3 regions of the Paenibacillus sp. FSL K6-1330 genome follow, and region 1 is predicted to be linked to each of the others. Evidence: predicted binding sites of a transcription regulator. Region 1 holds the regulator's gene; each other region holds the start of a gene.
The links. The regulator Rex, encoded in region 1, represses fermentation and respiration genes when NADH is low (regulators of the CRP and FNR family bind a similar motif). The targets are predictions, from matches to a motif close to TTGTGAAATATTTCACAA.
Positions count from the first base shown of each region.

Region 1 (5,184 bases):
CGACCGAAGCGCCTGAACTGCAGCTTGATGCATTCATTCGCGGCCAAGGTTATTACAAGTTGTTGATGTTCCAGCCGGCTATACAGCAATTTGAGGTGGCCGCCACGGTATTTCCGGATAGCCTTCTGATCAAGCTGTATATTGCGATGTCCCATCTTTATTTGGGGCAAACCATACCAGCGTCCGATGTATTGGTGTCCATCCTGCCCCTGGCAGACAACAAGAAGATGCGAGCGATGATTTACAACGCGCTTGGATGCATCGAGGTGTTGAATGGACAACAAGGGAAAGCCGAGGAGCATTTTGCACTGGCGATTCACAGCGACCCGACACTTCCTGACCCCATTATCAATTTGGAGGTCTGCAAGCAGAATCGCGGTGAGCTCCAGTACGGCAGCCAATTGATCTCTTTGCTGTAGAAATCAAGCCATTACAAGAAGCGATGCCAGAGCTCATTACTGAGACTTTGGTATCGCTTCTTGCCGTATGGAGCGATGGAGGAGAAACGGGGGATTTTTTACCCGGAATGTTCAAAACCCGCAACTTCTGGTATGCTGTTAATTAGTCTGGAGGAAAGGGATTTTATCGAAATGAAATTTGCCGTATTGGATTTTGAAACCACGGGCAACCAGTCAGCAGATGAGATCATTCAGGTTGGACTGGCCATCATCGAAGAGGATCGAAGCATCTCCCGCGTATACGGCACCTATGTCAATCCCGGGATTCCGATCCCTCCTTTTATTACCGGTTTGACCGGCATTTCCGACAGTGATGTAGCGGATGCTCCGTCATTGGAAGAAATGATGATGGAACTCGTGCCCATGCTCGACGATGTCGTATTGGTTGGGCATAATGTCGCTTTTGATTTTAACTTTTTGCAAAATGCACTCGATCGCTGCGGCTATTTACCGTTCAGCGGCCGAATTCTAGATACGATGCACTTCTTAAAAATATGTTTTCCCTCGCTGCCTTCTTATCAGCTCGGGATGGTCTCCTCTCATTTCGGTCTGGAGCATGACCGTCCGCATCAGGCGGACAGCGATGCGCTTGCCACAGCCTATGCGCTGCTGAAATGCCTGGAGGAGATCGATGAGCTTCCTCTCCTTACCGTGCAGCGGTTAAGCGACCTGTTTGCCGACGAGGACAGCGACTTGGCCTGGTTCTTTGACGGCATCCGTGCTGACAGGGAGTTCCAGGCTGTACAAGCCGGAGACACCCATACGTACTATCGTCAATTTGCCCTGGCCGTTGACGATTGGAACGATATTGCGCCTGCCAGGGATGAGTCGGAGCCTAATCCGCTGGCGGATGTAAGCTTCGAGCAATACATGAATGATGTCCGTGAACGTCTAAAGGAAACGCTGCCTCATTATGAGAGCAGGGATGCCCAGGACATGATGTTTCAGGAAGTGATGCAGGCCCTCGATGACAATAAACATTTATTGATCGAAGCCGGCACGGGAACAGGCAAATCCCTCGGGTATTTGCTGCCGTCGATTTATCAAAGCGTGAAGCAGGAACAGAAGGTTATGGTGAGCACGCATACAATCAACCTTCAAGAACAGCTGCGTGACCGGGATATTCCCCTGCTCACCCAGGTTGTTCCTTTTCCTTTTAAAGCGGCTATTTTCAAGGGAAGAGGCCATTATTTGTGTTTGAGAAAATTTGAACATAAAATAAATAGAAGAGATTTTCATTCCCCGAAGGAAGATGTGATCACCGCGGCGCAGATGCTGGTCTGGCTGACCCAGACGGAGAACGGGGATGATGAAGAACTGAACTTTGGCGGTCGCGGAGGGGATTTCTGGGAGACGATCTCCAGTGATTCGGATTCCTGCCTTGGCCGTGCCTGCCCATGGTTCCGCAAATGCTACTATCACAGGGCTAAACATGAAGCGGGCATCGCGGATGTTGTCATTACGAACCATTCGAAGCTGTTCACTGACGTAAAAGCGAATCATCAGCTGCTTCCGAGTTATGAGCGTCTCGTCATTGATGAAGCGCATCATCTGGAGGACGTCGCTGGCAAGCACCTTGGCTTGCAGATGAAATATTTTTCGGTGGTCCATACGTTGACTCGTATGTACAAAGACAGCCGCAGCGGTCAGCTTCCGGCTCTTCGCCAGCTGCTGCAAGCATCGTCGCATGAGAAGGCTGTCGAGTGGTCCTCCATCATAGACCGGATTTATCCGGATCTGATCACCGCAAAAGAGAATTGGGACCGGCTCAGCGATCAATTGTTCGGACTACTTCCGGAACGCGGAGACGCGACTCCGGGGGATGCCGGTCAATTCTCGCTTCGCTTATCGCCTCTGAAGAAGCCGAAGGATTGGGATTCGCTGGCCGAGTTGGAGCATCAAATTCATGTGACGCTGGGCGATGTCGTTCGCAAGGGTGACAAGCTGATCGCCGAGATGAAGGAAGATCTGGACGACTACAGCGCGGACAGTTTGTTAACAGACCTATCGGGTCTGTTTAAGGACCTGGCCGCACACCGCGAGGACCTGAGGTCCTTCATGGCTCTGAATGATGAAGGCACGGTATACTGGATGGAGGCTAACGGGAATTTCCGCGGCAAATCGCTGCAGCTTTATGCAGTGCCTGTCGATGTTAGCACCCACTTGAAGGAATTGTTTTTTGACAAGAAACAAAGCGTGATCCTGACATCGGCGACCTTGTCGGTGGATAAATCGTTTCAGTTCATGATCGAGAACTTGGGTCTTCAGGAAGCGGCAGATAGCGGCAACTTGAACACGGTTCTGCTGCCGTCCCCGTTTAATTACAGGGAGCAGGCCCTCCTTGTCGTGCCGCGCGATTTTCCGAGCGTGAAGGGCTCGGTCGGGGATGCACTCTTTGTGAATACACTTGTGCAATCATTGGCCGATACGGCAATCGCTACGCATGGCCGCATGCTTGTGCTGTTCACTTCGTACCGCATGCTGCGTCAGGTTCACGAGCCGTTGAAGGAGGCGCTGGCATCCAGCGATATTACGGTACTGGGACAAGGGATGGACGGAACCAGCCGTACCAAGTTAATCCGGAGATTCCAGGATAGCAGTGCTTCGGTCCTGCTGGGTACGAGCTCCTTCTGGGAAGGGGTAGACATACCCGGGGAGGCGCTCACTTGCCTTGCGATCGTCCGGCTGCCGTTCCAGCCGCCGAATCATCCCTTGGTCGAAGCCAAGAGCGAATTGCTGCAGCAGCAGAAGAAGAACCCGTTCATGAAACTTTCGGTTCCGCAAGCGGTCATTCGCTTCAAACAGGGATTTGGCCGACTGGTGCGGACCGCGCAAGATAAGGGGATTGTCATTGTCTACGATACCCGGGTCATTGAATCCTATTACGGGAAATATTTCTTATATTCTTTGCCGGGGCCGAAGATGGAGCATATGCCGACAGAGGGGATCGTTCCCCGAATTTCGGAATGGCTGCAGGAAGAGGCAGGCATAGAGAACCAAGCTGAATAAAAGTGAAACAATGAACGAAATGATCTGTCACAAAAAAATGTAGTTATTAACCTATTATTAGGGGGAGCATGAATGAAATCGGAAAAAATTTCGGAAGCCGTGGTCCGCAGATTACCTGTATACTTGCGCTATTTGAATGAGCTTCAGAAAAGGGAGGTCTCCACGGTTTCCTCCCAGGAACTGGGACAAAAACTGGACCTCAATCCTGCTCAAATTCGTAAGGACCTAGCGTATTTCGGTGATTTTGGACGGAAAGGGATCGGATATGACGTATCTTATCTGATCGAGAAAATTCGCCAGATTCTAAAGCTGGACCAGAAGATCAATGTCGCATTGATTGGGGCCGGTAATCTTGGACATGCATTATCGAATTACAATGCATTTCTGAAGGACAATATGAAGATTGTGGCGGTTTTCGATTCGTATTCTCCCAAAGTTGGTATGAAAATTAACAATTTGGTTGTACAGCCGATGGAGGAACTGGAGAAGACGGTTCATGAGTACGGCATTCGTATCGGGATAATCACCGTTCCGGATTTTGAAGCGCAGAATGTAGCCAATCAGCTTATCGCCGCAGGCATCGAGGCTATCCTGAATTTTGCGCCAACCATCCTGAAAGCCCCATCCCATATCCGGATTCATACGGCTGATTTTACTACAGATTTGCAGAGTTTGGCCTATTATTTGGATAACGGCAAGGAGGATGCAGCACATGACGATAACGAAGTGGATGGTTAAGAACGGAACGTTTGCGGTATTAGAGGAAGGAAGATCCGTGTTACGCGGATATATGGTTGTGGAGAATGACCGGATAACCTATCTGGGTGAAGAAGAGCCAACCGTCCAAGAGGGAACAGAAGTTATCGACGGAACTCATCTGTTTTTCCTACCGGGGTTAGTGAACACGCACGGACATGCGGCGATGTCCCTGCTCCGCGGTTATGGCGACGATCTGACACTGCAGGTATGGCTTCAGGAAAAAATGTGGCCTATGGAAGCCAAATTCACGGCCGACGATGTATACTGGGGAACCGCACTCTCCGTGCTGGAGATGATCAAAGGCGGAACCACGACATTTGTGGATATGTATGATCATATGGATCAGGTTGCCAAGGTTGTGCAGGACTCAGGAATGCGCGGCGTCCTGATGCGCGGCGTCATCGGATTGTGTCCGCCTGAGGTGCAGCAGCAGAAGCTGGATGAGGCGGTGGCATTCGCAAAAGACTGGCATGGCAAGGCTGACGGGAGAATTACGACGATGATTTCCCCGCATGCACCTTATACGTGCCCCCCGGATTTCATCGAAAAATTCGTTCAGGCATCGCATGATTTGAATCTGCCTTTGCATACGCATATGTCCGAAACGGAAACGGAAGTAGCTCAGAATGTAAAAGACTACGGACTTCGCCCTGTTGCCCATTTGGAGAAGCTTGGCATGTTCTCCCGTCCAACGCTGCTTGCGCATGCCGTCCATCTGACCGATGAAGAAATCGAAATCCTGGCCAAGCATCAAGTTATGGTGTCGCATAATCCAGGCAGCAATTTGAAGCTTGCCAGCGGCATCGCTCGCGTGCCTGCACTGCTGAAAGCCGGCGTAACGGTGTCGCTGGGTACCGATGGACCTGCGAGTAACAATAACCTGGATATGTTTGAAGAGATGCGACTGGCTGCACTGATCCATAAAGGGGTAAGCGGGGACCCAACAGCCATTCCAGCA
Region 1 is NZ_CP150269.1:2,807,031-2,812,214, forward strand. Features, by position in the region: gene NYE54_RS12775 (hypothetical protein) at 1-419, shown strand, start outside; gene dinG (ATP-dependent DNA helicase DinG) at 591-3,467, shown strand; gene NYE54_RS12785 (redox-sensing transcriptional repressor Rex) at 3,540-4,205, shown strand; gene NYE54_RS12790 (amidohydrolase) at 4,180-5,184, shown strand, end outside.

Region 2 (5,184 bases), 2.6 Mb from region 1:
CGAACCTTAGCAGCCCACTCTGGATCAGCCAGCAGGGCACGGCCTACGGCAACCAGGTCAAATTCATGCTCCTCAAGGCGGTTCAGCAGCTCTTCAAGGTCCTTCTGGCCGGCACCCTTACCTTGGGTGAAGAGGCTTGTAAATACTTCATCGAGGCCGACAGAACCAACGGTGATAACCGTTTTCCCTGTCAGTTTCTTGGCCCATCCAGCAAAGTTCAGGTCAGAACCTTCGAATTCAGGCTCCCAGAAGCGGCGGGTCGAGCAGTGGAATATATCGACCCCGGCGTCAGACAGCGCGGTTAACAACTGATCCAGCTTTTCAGGCGTATCCGCCAGCTTTGCTTCATATTGGGTCGTCTTCCATTGGGATAAGCGGATAGCAACCGGGAAGTCCGGACCCACCGCCTCACGTACGGCTTTCACCACTTCGACCGCAAAGCGGGCGCGCTTCAGCATGTCACCTCCGTATTCATCGGTACGCTGGTTCGTTCTCTCCCAGAGGAATTGGTCGATCAGGTATCCGTGGGCACCATGGATTTCTACTCCGTCAAAGCCAATGCGCTTGGCATTCGCGGCCGCATCGGCATAAGCTTGAATGACCTGCTCGATCTCATCCTTGGTCATCGGCTTCGTGACGACGTTGCCGTCCAGGTCAAGTCCGGATGGTCCGATGGGAAGTGCCTCCGGATTTGGCTCGGCGCCTATTGGTCTAGTCATGCCGATATGCCAAATTTGCGGCATGATCTTACCGCCGATTTCATGGACCTGACGGACCACCTCGGCCCAGCCGTTCAATGCGGCTTCACCATGGAAGTTAGGCACATTGGGGCTATCGGTAGCCGCTGGATGGTTAATCAGTGTTCCTTCGGTAATGATCAATCCGACGCCATTCTCCGCACGCCGGCGGTAGTAAGCGGCCACATCCGGGCCTGGAACGCCGTTAGGGGAGAACCCGCGCGTCATAGGGGCCATCACCACGCGGGACGAAAGAGTAAGGTTACCGATGGTAAATGGCTCGAATAGGGACGCTGTAGAACGGACATTTTGATTTTGGTTGGTCATGTATGGAATCCTCCAATATGTTTAATATGCTTTTCTGTATTTTCATAAAAATAGATATATATGATAAAAAGAAAGAGCTTTTAAGCTTAATCTTCAATTTCACTTTGCTTTTTAAGCCTAAAGCTCTTTCTTGAGTTGTTCGATAAAACGCTGAATGCCTTCCTCATTCCGTCTGTAATATGTCCACTGGCCCGCTCGATGGGATTCCAGTAGACCGGCCTTTTGCAATTTTACCAGGTAGCCAGAAACGACCGACTGAGCGAGTCCTGTTTTATCCGAAATGGAGCCCACGCAGATACCGCCCTGAAAATCACATTTCGAAGGCATGTGATCCTGCGGAGCAAAATGTTCCTCCGGATGCTTCAGCCACTCCAGGATTTTAAACCGGGACTCGTTTGATAGTGCTTTGATGGTTTGTAAGGTATCCATATGCTTATTATATCTATTTTTATAGAAATGTAAATATGGTTTTTAAAAAGATGGCTATCGGAAGATCAAAACAAGGCCAAGCGTTTGTTGTTTTGCCGTATGAAGGATGCAGACTACAGCTTACCGTGCTCCCACAAATTCAGCTGATTTGATGCCGGCTTGGCGGCCGAAAATAATGATCTCGGCAACAGAGTTGCCACCGATCCGGTTTTGACCGTGCAATCCGCCTGTTAGTTCACCGGCTGCAAACAATCCTGGAATAGGCTTGCCGTCTTTATCCAAAACTTCCGTGTTCGTGTTGATTTTTACGCCGCCCATGGTGTAGTGAATACCGGGGGCGATTTGGATGGCGTGGTATGGCGCTTCGGACAAGTCGTTATCCATGCCTGTCGTTCTGTCGAATTCGGTATCTTTATTGTTCTTCACCGCACTGTTCCATGTATCCAGTGTGACTTTAAGCTGATCAGCTGGGACGCCCATTTCTTTGGCTAAAGACTCGATCGAATCACCGTGAATGACAAAGCCCATTTTCTCATATTGCTGAATCGCTTTGACGCGGGATTTTACCCCGGAATCGAACACAAGATAAGCCGATTTTTCAGGAAGCTTATTGATGGCGGCGGTGACGTTGTCCCGAGTATCCAGCTCGTTTGTGAAACGTTTGCCTTGGCTGGTCACGAGGATGGCTCCTTCTCCCCGAACGGCCTCCCCGATGAGATAAGATTTCTCCTGCTGCACCGTAGGGTGAACCTGGATTTGATCCATATCGACCGTTGTACCGCCGAGCTTTTCAATCATGGTGATGCCGTCACCGGTGCTGCCTTCCTGGTTGGTGGTCACGTACCCTTTCAGATCGGACCGAACTTCGGAAATCATGTCCATATTGGCTCCGAAACCGCCGGTTGTTACAACGACGGCATCTGCTGCAATGTTTTTCTCATCATTCTCGTTGAAGATGACTTTGACGCCGTTTACCTTGCCGTCTTTTTCCGTAATATCCGTTACCTTGGCATTGACGAATAGCGGAATTTCTTGTTCTTGTACATTTTTTACCAGTCCGTTGACAAGGTATTGTCCTACTGCTGAGCCGTCCTCAGGACGGTGCGTGCGTTTTTCGTTCATGCCGCCCGTAATGGTGATATTGTTCAACCGAATCCCAATGGAATCCAGCCAATCGATCGCGCTTGCCGAGTTGTCAACGAAGAAACGAAGCATGTCTTTGTCGTTGGTTCCATGACCGCCCTTTAAAGTCTCTTCATAAAATAAATCGTTGTTGTCCTTAATGCCCTGTTCTTGTTGGAACTTGGTTTCGGAAGCATTCATGCCCGAAGATGATTTTATGGTATTCCCGCCGGCAATCGGCATTTTTTCAAAAATGACCGGATTCATGCCTTTTTCTTTTGCCTCAAGAGCAGCAGACATACCGGCTCCGCCTGCACCGACGATGATGATATCATACTTTTCTTTGAGCTGATCGATCGGCGTATAACCGGTTTGGGACGCACCCGAAACGGCTGTCTCTTGGTCTTCTTCTTTTTTCGCGTTGTCCTGACTCTGATCCTGGTTCCCGCTGCCGCATCCCGCGATAGCAAGCATGAAAGAGAGAATGAGTATAAGCGTTGCTGCAAACTTCCTTTTCACTGTGTAACCCTCCATTTTCTCTATATCTATTTAGTTGACCCTAAAGAGCCAATCGAAAAAGGAGGTCGTAACGAAGGAAAGCGAGAAGTGAAAAGGAACGTGAGCGTGACCTTTACTCTTCGAATCTCAGATCTTCCCTGGTTGCCTCCCTCCGGTCGGCCTCGTCAGGTCCACTTCATTGTAATATAGAGCAATCAATTATGTGGTGAATTATTTCACAATGTGTATTGGGTCTTATTTATTACGATGCCACCCGGGCTACGATCTCTTGACTTCCTGCGTGTTTCCAATTTATTTTGCCTCATAAGGATACCGCTTTTTCGCGTTGAGTTCCTTTATAATGAAGATATATAATCTGATCATTGCCTGTGTGGATGATTACGCTCTTGATTGGAGGGGTTTTATGGCACAAACAACAAAAAAAGCGCTTGCCCTATCGCTAAAAAAAATGCTTGAGAAAAAAACGCTTGATAAGATAACCGTTATTGATATTGTTGAGGACTGCGAAGTAAATCGCCAAACGTTTTATTATCATTTCAAGGATATTTATGATCTTGTGGAGTGGATTTGCACAAGTGAGGCTACCATAGCGTTGGATGGCAAGAAAACATATGACACGTGGCAGCAGGGCCTATTGCAAATATTTGAGTATGTGCTGAAAAACAAGGCGTTTGTGACGAGTGTCTATCATTCGATTAAACGAGAGCAACTGGAAAGGTACCTATTTAACGTAACCTATAATCTTTTGATAGGAGTTATCGAGGAAAAGGCCGTTACGATGTCGATCAGGGATGATGATAAGTCGTTTATCGCTGACTTTTATAAATATGCGTTTGTAGGATTGATGCTGGATTGGATTGCTAAAGGGATGAAGGAAGAGCCCGCTGCGATTGTGGACCGGCTAAGCATTTTGATTCAAGGAGATATTTTTTTCGCGCTTGAAAAGTTTAAATCGCACCACGATCATTAGACAATATTAGGCTTTTGTCGAAAGTTTCGACATTAGGCGGACATTGTCTATAGGAGACCTCCGAATATTTTCTTATGATGAAGTTGCTAGAATCAATTCGGAGGTGACTGGAATGTATTATAGCAATGGAAATTATGAAGCGTTTGCCCGTCCGGAAAAACCGGTCGATGTCGACAAAAAATCAGCATATCTGGTTGGAGCCGGTTTAGGCTCTCTGGCAGCTGCGTGCTTCCTTGTGCGCGACGGCCAAATGAAGGGAGAACGGGTTCACATTCTGGAGGAGCTTAGTCTTCCCGGAGGTGCCTGCGACGGAATTCATGACAGCGATAAAGGTTTTATTATTCGCGGTGGACGGGAAATGGAAGATCATTTTGAATGCTTGTGGGATTTGTTCCGTACTATTCCGTCTCTTGAAATTGAAGGCGCATCGGTTTTGGATGAGTTTTACTGGCTGAACAAGAAAGATCCAAACTATTCTCTAATGAGAGCCACGGTTAACCGAGGCGAGGATGCCCATACGGATGGAAAATTTGCTCTGAGTGAAAAAGCTTCGCTGGAAATCGTGAAGTTATTCTTTACTCGAAACGAAGATTTGTATGATAAGCAAATTACCGATGTATTCACGGAGGATTTCTTTGCCTCGAATTTCTGGCTTTACTGGAGAACGATGTTTGCCTTTGAAGATTGGCACAGCGCTTTGGAGATGAAGCTTTACATTCAAAGATTCATTCACCATATTGGCGGACTGCCTGATTTTTCGGCGTTAAAATTTACGAAATATAATCAATATGAGTCATTGATTCTGCCAATGATGAAATATTTGCAGTCGCATGGCGTTCATTTCCAATATGATACAACGGTCACGAATGTAGTATTTGATATTCAAGGTAATAAGAAGGTTGCCAAGCAAATTGTATGTCGCCGTGCTGGCAATGAGGAATATATCGATTTAACGGAAGATGATTTGGTGTTTGTGACAAATGGCAGCTGCACGGAAAATTCTTCTTCGGGCGACCATCATCGTGCGGCTGAATTCAATCGTTCCGCAGGCGGCTGCTGGGAGCTCTGGAGAAATATCGC
Region 2 is NZ_CP150269.1:251,095-256,278, forward strand. Features, by position in the region: gene NYE54_RS01215 (NADH:flavin oxidoreductase) at 1-1,064, opposite strand, end outside; gene NYE54_RS01220 (helix-turn-helix transcriptional regulator) at 1,182-1,493, opposite strand; gene NYE54_RS01225 (flavocytochrome c) at 1,614-3,134, opposite strand; gene NYE54_RS01230 (TetR-like C-terminal domain-containing protein) at 3,538-4,104, shown strand; gene NYE54_RS01235 (oleate hydratase) at 4,217-5,184, shown strand, end outside.
Region 2: NYE54_RS01225 (flavocytochrome c) is a predicted target of Rex. The motif match lies at 3,338-3,355, and genes of this name have one in related genera.

Region 3 (5,184 bases), 3.4 Mb from region 1:
TGTACCTGCTCAGCGTATCGCCTGAGGATGCACCAGACGAGGCGGAATACCTCGAGCTTACGTTTGAACAAGGGAATGTTGTTGCGCTGAACGGCGAATCGATGAGTCCGCTGCAAGTAATGGAGAAGCTCAACGAGCTGGGTGGCAAACACGGCATCGGTCGCGTGGATATGGTAGAGAACCGTTTCGTTGGCATGAAGAGCCGCGGCGTCTATGAGACTCCAGGCGGAACCATCCTGTTCACCGCTCATCGCAAAATGGAATCCATCACGATGGACCGTGAAGTGATGAATCTGCGCGACAGCCTGATTACCCGCTATAGTACCTTGGTTTATAACGGTTTCTGGTTTGCGCCGGAGCGTCTGGCACTGCAAGCGCTGGTAACGGAGAGCCAGAAGAACGTATCCGGTACGGTGCGCGTGAAGCTGTACAAAGGCAACATTATCGGCGCAGGTGTGAAGAGTCCGGTCAGTCTGTACAACCCGGATATCGCAACGATGGAAGCCGATCCGACGCAAGCTTATGATCAGGGCGATGCCACCGGCTTTATCCGCTTGAATGCACTGCGTTTGAAAGTGGCAACCGGCGTGAACCAGAATCAATAAGTTTACAATAATGAACAGGCTGAAGGCCGTTTCATGCTAGGGAGCTCCACTGATTCTCGCGTAACCGGGATGAAAGGGACTTCTTAAGCGGGAAGCGGCCCTCTGCCTTAAACAGAGAGGGGCAAGTGTTGTGAGCAAGTTATGGGGCGGACGCTTTACGAAGCAGACCAACGCATTGGTAGAGGAATATACGGCATCCATCGGTTTTGACAAGCAGTTGGCCGAAGAGGATATCCAGGGAAGCCTTGCGCATGTGTCCATGCTGGGCAAATGCGGCATCGTGCCGGCCGAAGACGTGGAGACGATCAAGGCTGGCTTGAACAAGGTGTTGGAGCGCATCCGTGAGGGCAGCATCGAGTTCTCCGTATCGGATGAGGATATTCATATGAACATCGAGAAGAATCTGATTGAGGAAATCGGACCTGTCGGCGGCAAGCTCCACACAGGCCGCAGCCGTAACGATCAAGTGGCTACGGACATGCATCTGTATTTACGTAACCGCGTAGTGGCGCTGACTGGCATGCTGCATGAGCTGCAAACCGCATTGATCGGACAAGCCAGGGATAACCTGGATACGATTATTCCAGGGTATACGCATCTGCAGCGTGCACAGCCCATTCTGTTCGCACATCATCTGATGGCTTACGTGTCCATGTTTCAGCGGGATATCGACCGTCTGATCGACAGCTATAAGCGTATTAACGTGTTGCCGCTCGGGGCAGGCGCGCTTGCGGGTACAACGTTCCCGATCGACCGCCATTTCGTGGCAGAGCAGCTTGGGTTTGATGGTGTTTACGAGAACAGTCTGGATGCGGTCAGCGACCGGGACTTCATCCTGGAATTCCTCTCGGATGCTTCCATCATCATGATGCACTTGTCCCGCTTAAGCGAGGAGCTGGTGCTTTGGAGCAGCACGGAGTTCAATTTCATCGAGCTGGATGATGCGTTCTGCACGGGCAGCAGCATTATGCCGCAGAAGAAGAATCCGGATGTGCCTGAGCTTGTTCGCGGCAAAACCGGACGGGTATACGGCAATTTAATGGGTCTTCTCACCGTGCTGAAGTCCCTGCCGCTTGCTTATAACAAGGATATGCAGGAAGATAAAGAGGGCATGTTCGATACGGTGGCTACGCTGGAAGGCGCATTGCAGCTGTTCGCGCCGATGATCGCCACGATGAAGGTCAACAAAGGCCGCATGCGCGAAGCGGTGAATACCGACTTCTCCAACGCAACCGACATCGCGGACTTCCTGGTGGGCAAAGGACTTCCTTTCCGTCAGGCGCACGAAGTGATCGGCAAGACTGTATTGTACTGTATCCAGAACAGCAAGTATTTGCTGGACCTGACGCTGGACGAATTCAAGCAGTTCTCGGAGCTGTTCGACGACTCCATTTATGGCGTCCTTCAACCGGAGACGGTGGTCAATGCGCGTAACGTATACGGCGGCACGGCAACCGAGCAAGTGAAGGCGGCCATTGATCGCAGCGTGCAGACCCTTCAGGTCACGGAGGAATGGCTGGGTCTCCGTCAAGGGAATGTAGAGTAACGGCATAGAATACTTGGCGTGAAAAAAATAGAGGTGGATCGGCAAACGATAAGTTTGCTGATCCACCTTTTTTAAGATATCAGAAACGCACCTCATAGAACCGAAAACGAACCGCTGGCATGTCATGGTGTGTCTATAGGTTTATCAGGCCTTCAACGGTAGCCACTTCAGCACATCCTGAATGTGGGTATCCCAATATCCCCAATCATGATTGCCTGGACCTTCCTGATAGATGAGTTCGAGGGAGGTTTCTTCGCAGGCTTTTCGGAACGCTTGATTGTCTTCATAGAGGAAGTCTTCGGTTCCGCAGCATTGATACAGCAGCGGCTTAGGCCCTTCGGATCGTTCGACTTCCTGTAGCAGCCACAGCAAGTCGTTGTCGGTACCGGTAATATCTTGATCTCCGTAGACTAATTGATGTTCAAACAAGGCCTCATTCCTCCGGATATGACCCGCCATATCGAGAGCGCCCGACAAACTGGCAGCCGCGGCAAAGGATTCCGGGCAGCGGAGCGCCAGCTTGAATGCCCCGTATCCGCCCATGGACAAGCCGGCGACGAAGTTATCTTCCCTCGCGGGGGATAACGGGAAGAAGGAACGGGCAATGGCCGGCAGCTCCTGACTGATGAAGGTCCAATATTTGCCACCGTATTCCATGTCGGTATAGAAGCTGCGGTGAACTTGCGGCATCACGACGGCAATGCCCATCTCGGCCACATAGCGTTCAATGGAGGTTCTGCGCAGCCAGATGGAATCGTCGTCGGACAGGCCGTGCAGCAGGAAGAGCGTCGGATGCAGACCGCTTTTGGCATGATTGGTCATACCGATCTGCGAAGAGGTTTGCTGAGGGAGAATGACGGTCATGGACGTACTGAGACCCAGTACCTCCGAGTAAAAGCGACATTGCATAAGAGCCATGATGATGTATCCCCTTTCACTTTAATAAATGAGAGATCAATGACGAGCCTATTTGAATCATATCACAATCAATCTCCCTTGCTCCAAGCAAACCCGAACCATCATTTGCAGGCAAAGACGAGATAAAGTGCCTGAGAACGCCTCGGTCTTGGGACCGAGGTGAAGTTCAGCCAACGGGCTGTTCTATGAATAGCGGAGGTGTGGTATCTTAGAGGGAGATTATGACTCCACCTGGTGGAGGACGGACATTTATTGTAGAAATAACTGTTGTGATGAAGAAGTAAAGATATAGATAGTGATTACTTTGTAAATCTGGAGGAGGATACTCATGATACCACATGACGACAAGCTGTCCGATCTGAAGATTACGGGAACCGGAAGTTCAAGCGGCGGCCAATACGATAAGGTGCGCATTGACGGTGCCGGGCAGGTGAATGGAGATCTGGATTGCCGAGAATTAATAGGTAATGGAAATATGAGTGTTAGTGGCGCCATAGCTGCCCGTACGATTCGCGTGAACGGATCGGGAACCATTAAGGGGGCTGTGGAGTCTGAGGAGCTGCATGTAGCCGGCAGTTTGAGTTTGAAGGATGGATTGCGCTGTCGCTCCATCTTTATCGGGGGGCATTGCAGCATTCACGGAGATTCCGAATCGAAAAAACTTGAGGTCACCGGAAACCTGAGAAGCCGTGGTGACGTGCGGAGTGAATCCGCCACGTTGCAAGGGGGATTTAAGATCGATGGCCGCCTGCATGTTGGAACAGCGGATATCCGAGTATTGGGCCGCTGCCTTGCACAGGAAATCGTTGGAGACCGGATAACGGTCCGCAAAAAAGGGAAGCGGCTCTGGGAAATGCTGTCCTTGCCTTTACGGGGAACACGGCTGGAGGCTCGTATTATTGAAGGCGATGTCCTTGATCTCGAGTATGTTGAAGCCGATATCGTCCGCGGTAACCGGGTGATCTTAGGCAAAGGGTGCGAGATTCGGCAAGTGGAGTACAGAGATGAACTGTCACAGCATCCGGAAGCCGAGGTCAGAGCATCTCGGCAGTTTTAAGGATAACAACGATGCCCTTCCGGATGGGACATCTGAATGCCGAGCTGATTGAAGGCGAGGATATCCGTCTGGTGAATACGAGAGCTGCTATAAAGGCGATACATTACATTGAAATAACGGCAAGGCAAACAGCCCGGATTCGCGGTTCTATCGCGAATCCGGGCTGTTCCATGCTGTCTTCAGGTTTACGGGGCACTGATACCGTCCTCAACCACTTCCTCTTTCGGGGTATCATTCGCTTCAGGCAGTTGGACATCGTTCGTCGGATTAATGGCAACGATGCTGTTCTGGGGGCGGTAGGTATCCTTGGATATTTTGACTTTCTCCACAACTTTGCCGTTTACTTTCTTGGCTCGGTAGGTTTCAACCACATAGCCTGGCTTCCCGTTCTGAACCACCTGCTTGAGTCCTGGAGGAAGCGAGTTATTGTGAATGATTTTCTCTGGTGACGGCAAGGTTTCAACGGTGGTGGACACAAGCTCATATTCCGTATTTTCCGGGAAGGTGCCGAACATCTTTAGTGTTAAATTATCGTGCGATACCTCCGATAAAATAAGCAGATGCTTGCCTGTATTGTTCCGAAAGCGAAAATTGATCACCCCTTCAGCAAAGGTGGCATCCTGCCCCTTGGGCAGGTAGCTGACCGGAAGGGAATGATTGCGCCGTTCGGTGATTTCCAGCCCGACGAGCAAAGCGGCATGATAGACTGTGCTGGATACCTGGCAGATCCCGCCGCCGATCCCGGGAACCAGCCTGCCGTTCACGATAACGGGGGCTTCTTCAAAGCCGTACTCCTTCTTCGCAGCATCAATAATATGAGCATAATTGAATTCATCGCCGGGCTTCAGAATCATGCCGTCTACGGCTTTGGCAGCGGCAGTCACGTTATGAACGCGTCCAGGCCCGCTGGATCCGAGACTCGTAGAGAATTCGACGATTTTGCGCTCAATCCCCTCATCCTGCAGCGATTTTACGGTAACGGGGGGCTTTTGACGGATGACAGGCAGTTGGACCGTAATGATCTCATCGAATTTCGGCTCGGTGAAGTGGGACTCATT
Region 3 is NZ_CP150269.1:6,815,835-6,821,018, reverse strand. Features, by position in the region: gene NYE54_RS31135 (argininosuccinate synthase) at 1-605, shown strand, start outside; gene argH (argininosuccinate lyase) at 736-2,151, shown strand; gene NYE54_RS31125 (alpha/beta hydrolase family protein) at 2,296-3,069, opposite strand; gene NYE54_RS31120 (polymer-forming cytoskeletal protein) at 3,398-4,126, shown strand; gene NYE54_RS31115 (VanW family protein) at 4,312-5,184, opposite strand, start outside.
Region 3: NYE54_RS31120 (polymer-forming cytoskeletal protein) is a predicted target of Rex. The motif match lies at 3,120-3,137, and genes of this name have one in related genera.